DNA from 3 places in the Pantoea eucrina genome. Region 1 is predicted to be linked to each of the others. Evidence: predicted binding sites of a transcription regulator. Region 1 holds the regulator's gene; each other region holds the start of a gene.

Region 1 (3,280 bases):
AGGGTGCAGTCAGCTTTGTGAAACGCTAATATTTGCAGAGTGCTGTTAAATTTTTTGAAGGCAAAAATATGTGGTCTGAATATGCACTTGAGGTAGCGGATGCCGTCGCCCGCACCGGCAGTTTCAGCGCGGCAGCGCAGGAGCTGCACCGCGTGCCTTCTGCTATCAGCTATACCATCAGGCAGCTGGAGAGCTGGCTTGCCGTGGAGCTGTTTGAACGCCAGCATCGGGAGGTGGTCCTGACGCCGGCCGGCGAGCATTTTGTGCGAGAAGGCCGCTCTGTTATCAAAAAAATGCTGGCAACGCGACGCCAGTGTCAGCAGCTGGCCAACGGCTGGCGCGGCCAGCTCACTATTGCCGTTGATTGTATCGTCAAGCCGCAGCGCACGCGCCAGCTGGTGAAAGATTTCTATCGCCACTTTCCCGATATGGAGCTGATCATCAGCTATGAAGTGTTTAACGGCGTATGGGATGCGCTGGCCGATGGCCGGGTTGACGTAGCCATCGGCGCCACGCAGGCGATCCCGGTTGGCGGACGCTTTGCTTTTCAGGATATGGGCGCCCTTAACTGGCGCTGCGTGGTCAGTCCGGATCATCCACTGGCGCAGAGCGCGCATCCTGACGAAGAGGCGATGCGCGCCTGGCCGTCGCTGGTGCTGGAAGATACGTCGCGCGCGCTGCCGCGCCGTATGACCTGGACGCTGGATAATCAGCGCCGGCTGGTGGTGCCGGAGTGGGAAACCGGAATCGACTGCCTGCAGGCTGGCCTGTGCGTGGGGATGATCCCGGGACATCTGGCGCGGCCGCTACTGGATAGCGGCGCGCTGGTGGAGCTGATATTACCGCAGCCCTTTCCGGAGAGTCCCTGCTGCGTCAGCTGGGCCGAGCAGCGGGCGTCGCCAGCGCTGATCTGGCTGCTGGAATACCTGGGGGATGCTGAGACGCTAAACCATGAGTGGCTCAGCGAGCGCCACGCTTAGCGGCGATAGTCGCGAAACGGACCATCCCCGACGGAGCGACGCTCAATCAGACTGGGCTGAACTTCAATTGTTTGCGGCTCTTCACGTTTACTGGTAATGCGGTCCAGCAGCATCTCCAGCGCTTTCTCACCCAGCTGAGCTTTGGGCTGATGCACCGTCGTCAGCGCCGGCGTAAAGTAGCGGGCGTTGCGCACATTATCATAGCCGATCACCGAAATATCCTGCGGTACGCGCAGGCCCATCTCATCGGCGGCGCAGATGGCGCCCATTGCCATAATATCGCCGCCGCAGAACACAGCGGTAGGCCGCTGCTTCTGGCTCAGGATCTGCTGCATCGCCTGATAACCCGACTCCGGCTCAAAATCGCCCTGTACGATCCACTCCGCACGCACCGCGATCCCCGCTTCCTGCATCGCCTGCAGGAAGCCGGCGTGCCGTCCGCCGCCGGTATTGCGCTCCAGCTGGCCCGGAATAGCGCCAATATCGCGATGACCCCGCTCGATCAGGTAACGGCCGGCCAGATAGCCGCCCTGAAAGGCGTTATCCTGCACGGTATCGGTAAAATCCCCGCGGGAAGCGCCCCAGTCCATGACCACCATCGGAATATTGCGATTCTCTTCCAGCATCTGAAGCAGATCGTCCGGATACTCAGAGCACATCACCAGCAGGCCATCTACCCGCTTTTGCGCCATCATCGACAGATAGGCGCGCTGTTTTTGCAGGTCATTGTGCGCATTGCCCAGAATCAGCGTATAGCCCTGAGCGAAGCAGTGGTTTTCAATCGCTTCAATGATTTCAGCAAAGTAGGGGGCTTCGCTGGATGTCGCCAGCAGACCCAATGTTTTCGTGTGATTAACCTTCAGGCTGCGCGCCACGGCGCTGGGAGAGTAGTGCAGCGCTTTAATCGCCTCCCACACGGCATTACGCGTCTCTTCAGCGACAAAGCGCGTTTTATTGATGACGTGCGAAACCGTGGTCGTTGATACGCCAGCGCGTTTTGCCACATCTTTAATTGTTGCCATGAAAATGGACCTCTTAAACCTATCGCAACTTTATGATAAGTATAGTGTTAAACGTTTGCGTCTGCGCAGGGTTTTCTGCCCGGTTTCAGCATAAAAATGGCTGATTTAAGGCGAGTAATTAACCGTAACAGATAATGACAGCAGCGTGCGCAAAAGGTGTTGCGCAACGAAAGGCGGCGATTCTAGCAAGGTGAGGGGCATAAAACGAGATTTTTACCTGAGGTCAGGCGAAAATATTTAGATTACGGCAGCCGGTATGTGTTCAGGCCAAAACGCGCGCGGCGTGTTGCGCAACCGCTAACGAATGGTTTTAGGTGTCATCATGCGGCGTGCGCCAACATAGTGCTTCTGCCAGTAATCTTCACCCAGCGCGCTGATCTGAATATCCTTGCCGGTACGCGGCGACTGAATAAATTTGCCGTTACCCAGATAAACGCCAACATGATCGGCTGTACCGCGATTATTGATGCGGAAAAACACCAGATCCCCTTTCTCCAGCATTTCGCGCTTGATGGGAGCGGCATCGCGCAGATGATACATTTCGTTGGCCGTGCGCGGCAGTTTGAAACGGACCAGATCTTTGTAGGCGTACCAGACCAGGCCACTGCAATCGAATCCGGTAAGCGGAGAGGTGCCACCCCACTGATAAGGTTTGCCCAGCTGGCCCATAAGTTTAGTCATGGCGGTTTCACGCGCCTTCTGGTAGCGCAGACGGTGGGATTTGCTGAGCCTGATACCGGTCAGCGCATCGGTACTCTCTTCCGCGGCTGCTATTTTCCGGCTGGTACGCTGATGACCATATTTTTTGCTGGCGGAGAGGGCGGGCGCTTTTTTACGGGCGGTACGGGAAGTCGCAGGCGGTTCTGCGTGCAGGCTTTTTTTCGATTTAACTTTTTGTACGGGCGTGACGCGTGTTTTTTTAGCCGAGGTTTTAACCGGACGTCGTTTGCGGCGCTCATCGTCGCGCGCACTCTTTTTCTCCGCTTTCTGCAGGCTGGCGTTAACCGGCTTGTGCGGTGAAGCAGCGGCCACGTTAAAAAACAGCTGAGCAAAAGCCAGTATGAAAAGCGTAATCAGTAAACGCATAGTCCGGTTACAGGTTCGGCAGGCTGCAGAAGCAGACCGCGGCAATATTAGAAAATTCTGATCAGCGATCAGCGCCGGATTGATTCTAATCCACTTTTTTTACAAAAGGTAAGGTCTTTTTTATTAAATCCATCAACACAAGGGCTGTGCAGCAAAAATGAGCGGTTTCAGGCGGTTAACGCAGCATATTTA
Region 2 (3,280 bases), 700 kb from region 1:
TGGAGCAGGCGCAGGCATTGGCCGGACCGCTCTCCCTATCCTGACTTCCCTGTACGTAACCGCTTCCTGAAGAGTGTTGTGAACCATTTCAATCGGCTACTGAAACCTGTCCGGAGAGGCGTGACCCGGCGTTTCATGATGTTTCAGTCCGGTAAGACGCTGCCATCATAGTGAGCGGTCTGGTAATTAACTGTGAATGTAATCACATATTGGAAACGGTTACATGGCGCTATCGCCTGGATTAGTGATCGACTCCACAATTTGTCGCTGGGCCACTGAGTGACGCCGCACCAGCGTAGGCATGAAGCAGTGCGATGCCTGAGGATCCAGCTCACCGGCTGCGCCTTTCAGCGCCAGCTCTGTTGCCAGTTTTGCCATAGAAACAATGGGATAGCGTACGGTTGTCAGCTGGGGATCGGTGTAACGGGAAATAGGAATGTCATCAAAACCGATGACAGAAAAATGCTGCGGCACCTGAATGCCGTTATCTTTCAGCGCCGTCAGGGCGCCAGCCGCCATGCCATCGTTATAGGAAAACACGGCGGTCAGATGCAAATTGCGCCCGAGCAGCTCCACCATCGCGGCTTCACCGCCCTGCATATCGGGTTCAGCATGGGCGATCCACGCCTCTGCCGGCTGGATACCCTGCTCTGACAGCGCCTGCAGCCAGCCATCGCGGCGCTGAGCCACATCTTCAATCGGGTGGCTGGAGCTGAGATAGCCGATACGCTGATGCCCCTGCTGCAGCAGCATGCGGGTGGCAACCTGCGCACCGGTTACATTGTCGAGACAGACGCAGCGATGCTCGTAGCCGCGGATCACCCGGTTAACCAGCACCATGCCCGGCACCTGATCCATAAACTGCGTGAGTTCAGCGTCTGAAAGCGTTTTCGCATGTACCACCAGCGCATTGCAGCGCTGACGGATCAGCACCTCAATGGCGTGCCGCTCTTTATCTTCCTGATGCCAGGAATTACTGATGAGAACATGCTTATGCACCCGCTGCGCCACGGTATCCACCGCTTTCACCAGCGCGCCAAAAAAGGGATCGGAGACATCCATGACAACGACACCAATCGTGTCGCTGACCTGGGTGGCGAGCGCCTGTGCGTTGGCGTTCGGACGATAGCCCAGCGATTCCACCGCCTGCAGCACGGCGTCGCGGGTATCAGAGGTGACGGCACTGCTGTTATTGAGCACGCGCGACACGGTGGCAACAGAAACTCCCGCCAGTCGGGCGACATCACGAATCGTTATCATGCAGCGGTTCCACAAAGGCTGAAAGACGCGACGGGCGCGTAATAGCGCTATAGTGTCAGGCCGCAGACTTCAGCTACGTGAAACAGCTCACATCAATGAAAACGGTTACATTGCTTTATGCGATCTTTGTGATGCAGGTCATTATCTGACAGGCGGCACTGCGGTGCCGGTTGCAGAGAGACGCTGCGTCAGCCAGCGCCACAGCCACTCCAGCGGCCCCTGACGAAAATAGCGCAGCCAGAGCGCTGAGAAGAGAAGATTGACTACCCAGATAACGGGCACCAGCGCCAGCAGCTGTAACCGGTTAAAGTGCAGGAAGAGATCAAACCGGTAGAAAAGCGTGGTACAGATTAGCGTCTGTAACAGATAGTTGCTCAGCGCCATGCGCCCCACTCCCTGAATCAGGTTGCATAGCCGGTTACGCGCGAGCGCAGGCCAGAAGCCGAGACAGAGCGCCGCATAGCCGAGGCTGATAAAAGGCGAGGCGAGATCGCGCGGCACCTGCAGATAAAAGCTGGTCCAGCGCTGCGCCCACTGCAGCTGCCACTGCGCAACGATACCCGGCACCGCGATTAGCCAGCCGGTCGTCAGCAGCAGCAGTGCGGCGCGCCGGTAGTGCTGCAGGCTGAACTCACCGGTCAGCCAGCCGCAGCGCAGCAGCGCGGCACCCATCAGCATCAGCCCCGCCAGCTGCCAGCCATACTGGGATGCCAGCGCCATCAGGCCCGATGCGAGCAGATCGAGCCGGTTGCGTACCGCTTCCCAGCCGCCCACCAGCTTCCAGTAACTTTCATACTCCAGCACAGCGGCACCCGGCTGCCAGCCGCTGCTGCTCTGATTGCCGGAGATCGCTCCGAAGATAAGCAGCACCGCACAGCCGACCAGATAGAGCAGCACGCCGGTCTGAAACAGCGCACGCTCAGAGGGCACTTCACGCAGCAGACGCCAGATAATCAGGCCGATAAGCCCATAGTCGAGGAGAATATCCCCTTCCCAGAAGAAGACGCCGTGGATAAACCCGAGCAGCACCAGCAGCGTCAGGCGCGTGCTGATCCAGCGCTTACCGCGGGGGATCTGCAGCGCCAGTCCGGCGCCAAACAGCAGTGCAAACAGCGTGAGGAATTTCAGCTGCGCCAGCCCGTCCAGTATCGCCCAGGTCCAGGCATCCTGCGGCGTAACGCTGCCCTGCCAGGCGGGATTAAGATAGGCGGCTGACGGCAGGCCAAAGCCGGTAATATTGAGCAGCAAAATGCCCAGAACCGCGCATCCGCGAATAAAATCCAGCGCCTGGTAGCGTTGCATTGCGGCCCTCAGCCATCAAAAAAGGCGGCACCGGGGCCGCCTGGGGATCAGATATGACGTACCGCGCGCAGGAACTCCTGACGCGTATTCTGGCTCGATTTAAACAGCCCGCCCAGCGACGTGGTCGTGGTTGCGCTGGTCGCATCTTTCACGCCGCGCGCTTTTACGCAGTAATGAACTGCATCAATCGACACCGCCACGTTAGTCGTCCCAAGCAGCGTCTGCAGCGCGACCAGCACCTGCTGCGTCAGCCGCTCCTGCACCTGCGGGCGCTGGGCGAAAAACTGCACGATGCGGTTGATTTTCGACAGGCCAATCACTTTGTCTTTGGGAATGTAGGCCACCGTCGCCTTGCCATCGATGATCACAAAATGGTGTTCGCAGGTGCTGGTCAGCGTGATGTCACGCACCGTCACCATCTCGTCCACTTTCATTTTGTTTTCGATAACGGTGATTTTCGGGAAGTTGGCGTAATCGAGACCTGAGAAAATCTCATCCACATACATTTTTGCGATGCGATGCGGCGTCTCCATCAGGCTGTCATCTTCCAGGTCCAGATTCAGCAGCTGCATGATTTGCGTCATGTGACCGGCAATTTCACGCTTGCGCGTTTCGCTATCCATTTCGCGCACCGGGGCGCGTAACGGCGTTTCCAGACCGCGCGCCAGCAGCGCTTCATGAACCAGGGCGGCTTCCTGACTTAAGGTGCTCATCGTTC
Region 3 (3,280 bases), 1.5 Mb from region 1:
GCACCAGTCCGTCGCGCTTACGATCTTCAGAGATATAAACGATACCGCTGGCGAGCCCCTCCTGCGGCGAACGTACGGTCACGGTACGGCCATTGAGCGTGACGCTGCCGCTGCGGCGCGGCAGGGCGCCATAGAGCACTTTCATCAGCTCCGTTCGCCCGGCCCCCATCAGCCCTGAAATCCCCAGAATTTCACCTTTGCGCAGGGTAAAGCTGACATCCTCCACGCCTGAACCACAGAGCTTTTCAACCTGCAGACGGATTTCACCGGGCGATTGATCGAGATGGGGATATTGATCTTCCAGCTTGCGTCCCACCATCATCTCAATCAGCTGCTCTTCGCTCAGATCGCTGACGGCGCGTTCGGCAATAAACTGCCCGTCACGAAATACGGTTACGTCATCGCAGATCTCAAAAATTTCTTTCATACGGTGCGAGATATAGACAATGCCGCACCCCTGCGCTTTCAGTTCGTTAATAACGTGAAACAGCGACAGCGTTTCGGTATCCGTCAGCGCATCCGTCGGCTCATCCATAATGATGACGCGTGATTCAAAACTCAGTACTTTGGCAATCTCTACCATCTGCTGATCGCCAATTGAGAGATCGCCCACCAGTTTGTGGCTGCTGAAACGCAGGTTAAGACGCTTAAGCAGCGCCTCTGCCTCACGATGCATCTTTTTCCAGTCGATACGGCCAAACCGGTTTATAAACTCCCGGCCCAGGAAAATATTCTCCGCCACGCTCAGCTGCGGGATCAGATTAAGCTCCTGATGAATAATGCCGATGCCTGCCTCCTGCGACGCCTTTGGGCCGGAGAAGGCAACAGGTTCACCCAGCCACTGCAGCGAGCCAGCGTCCATGGTGTAGATGCCGGTCAGCACCTTCATCATGGTGGATTTACCGGCCCCGTTTTCGCCTACCAGCGCCATAACGCGCCCCGGGTAGACCGCCAGCGAGGCACCATTCAGCGCCTTTACGCCAGGAAACGACTTTTCGATTCCTTTAAGTTGCAGTAAGGGTTGCATAGCGGCCTCAGAAGGTGACGCCGGCGCTCAGGATGACATTCGCATACGGAGAACACTCTCCGCTGCGAATGACCGCCTGGCTGCACTGCGTCTGTTGTTTGAACTGTTCATGACTGATGTAACGGACGGTGATGCTATTCCCCTGGTGCTGTTGCAACGCTTCGAGCACGGCGAGCAGCTGGCTGTGAAGCTGCGGATTATGTTCTTTTATCTCCTCCGCAATCAGGGCGCTTTCTACCTGCATCTCCTGTGTGACCACCTCCACAACCTGTAAAAATCCGGGCGTACCGGGCGTTAACGCCAGGTCAATACGCCGGGGGCCGTGCGGAACAGGCAGGCCCGCGTCCGCAATAGTCAGCGTATCGGTATGCCCGAGGCGGGCAATCACATGAGAGAGTTCAGCGTGTAACAGGCGACCTTTTTTCATTTCATCCACTCCACAGCGAAACGTTTCGCTGTGGAGCAGTGTATAAAAGCAGCATAGTAACGCAACGACACCATCACGGAAGTGTGATCGCCATCGAAACGTTTCGCTGTCAGCCGGAAAAATTTGGGTAAGAGAGTGCAGAGAGGCAGGGAACATAATGATATGGTCCCATCAGAATGAATGAAGCCACTCAGACAGTGGCTTCACAACAGCGTTATGGCAGTTTGCGAACCTGTTTCACATCAAGCTCAGTGGCATTGAAATCTTTATCCAGCTCACCCGTCAGTTCAACGCGATCTTTTGGCGTAATAGTCACGCCGTTCCAGCGCTTGTGGTCGATTTCCACTTTCATCGTGCCGCTGCTGTCGCGGAACAGATAATCTTCATCGCCAGTCTGCTTTTCCAGCGTCCCGCGCACGGTGATCCAGCTGTCATCTTTCATCTCTTCAGCCTGTTTTACCGTCACGACGCTGGCTTCGCCCGCTTTAAAACCGCCCGCCTGATTACTTTGTGCGGCTGGCGCAGCGGGATCCATAAAGCCGCCCTGCGGCGCAGCAAGTACCGGTGCGGTGGCCAGGGCAATCAGGGTCAGTAATGCGACACGTGTTTTCATTAGTTACCTCATTTCTGTGAACAGGTGGAATATCAGCAGTAGACCAGAGAGTTCTTAACAGGATCTTAAGGCGCGCTGTTTTTTGCCGTTGCGTGAAAAATAGCTGAAAATTGCGCCGCTGCCCTGTACAAGGCCTGGCTGGCTTCGTATAACTCGCCTGTAGCCGGGGGAGAGCACAATGCGCATTCTGTTGATTGAAGATGACACGCTGATTGGTGATGGGCTAAAGGTTGGCCTGACGAAACTGGGATTCAGCGTCGACTGGTTTATATCCGGCGAAGCGGGCTGCCAGGCGCTGAGCGCGGCGCCCTGGGATGCGGTGGTGCTGGATCTGTCGCTGCCGGAACGCGACGGGCTGGATATCCTGCGCCAGTGGCGCGCTGCAGGCGCGGATATTCCGGTGCTGATCCTGACCGCACGCGACGCGCTGGACCAGCGCGTACAGGGTTTACAGCTGGGCGCCGATGACTATCTCTGCAAACCGTTCGCCCTTACCGAAGTGGCTGCGCGCCTGCAGGCGCTGATCCGCCGCCGGCATGGTCAGCTGCAGCCTGAGCTGCGGCACGGCAATGTTGTCATGCAGCCCGCCAGCCACAGCGTTCTGCTCAATGGCGAACCGCTTGAACTGAAAAGCCGCGAACTGGCGCTGCTGGAGCTGTTTCTGCGTCATCCGGCGCAGGTGCTGACGCGCAGCCAGCTTGAAGAGAAGCTCTACAGCTGGGATGACGATGTCTCCAGCAACGCGGTTGAGGTGCATATTCATCATCTGCGCAAAAAGCTGGGCAGTCAGTTTATCCGCACCGTGCACGGTATTGGCTATACGCTGGGAGCGGCAGAATGAGCCTGTTTGTCCGGCTGGCGATCGGCTTTGTGCTGCTGATCCTGCTGTGCGGTGCCAGCGCCGGCTGGAGCGCGTGGCAGCAGACGCGCGATACGGTTAATGAACTGTTTGATACCCAGCAGATGCTGTTTGCCAAACGGCTGCTGGCGCTCGACCCCACCAGCCTGCATCACGCAGCATTACCGAAAACCAAAACCCTTTTACGCCATCACCGCGGCGATCAGGATGATGACGCCCTGGCATTTGCGGTGTTCCGCACCGACGGTACGCCGCTGCTCAACGACGGCGAGAACGGGCGCGGGTTATCATTCGATACGCGACGCGACGGCTTTCGTGACGGGCAGCTGCGTGACGACGATGAGCGCTGGCGTC

What was found. Region 1 encodes PurR, which represses purine synthesis genes. Its sites were predicted from a motif close to CANGCAAACGTTTGCNTG; they were not measured.
Region 2: galS (HTH-type transcriptional regulator GalS) is a predicted target of PurR. The motif match lies at 1,355-1,372, and genes of this name have one in related genera.
Region 3: rbsD (D-ribose pyranase) is a predicted target of PurR. The motif match lies at 1,468-1,485, and genes of this name have one in related genera.

What each region holds. Positions count from the first base shown of each region.
Region 1 is NZ_CP083448.1:1,462,940-1,466,219, forward strand. It holds gene punR (DNA-binding transcriptional activator PunR) at 69-980, shown strand; gene purR (HTH-type transcriptional repressor PurR) at 977-2,002, opposite strand; gene LAC65_RS06900 (C40 family peptidase) at 2,300-3,088, opposite strand.
Region 2 is NZ_CP083448.1:2,158,898-2,162,177, forward strand. It holds gene galS (HTH-type transcriptional regulator GalS) at 220-1,260, opposite strand; gene yeiB (DUF418 domain-containing protein YeiB) at 1,402-2,562, opposite strand; gene folE (GTP cyclohydrolase I FolE) at 2,610-3,275, opposite strand.
Region 3 is NZ_CP083448.1:3,345,768-3,349,047, forward strand. It holds gene rbsA (ribose ABC transporter ATP-binding protein RbsA) at 1-1,027, opposite strand, end outside; gene rbsD (D-ribose pyranase) at 1,035-1,454, opposite strand; gene LAC65_RS15925 (YgiW/YdeI family stress tolerance OB fold protein) at 1,669-2,067, opposite strand; gene qseB (quorum sensing response regulator transcription factor QseB) at 2,246-2,908, shown strand; gene qseC (quorum sensing histidine kinase QseC) at 2,905-3,280, shown strand, end outside.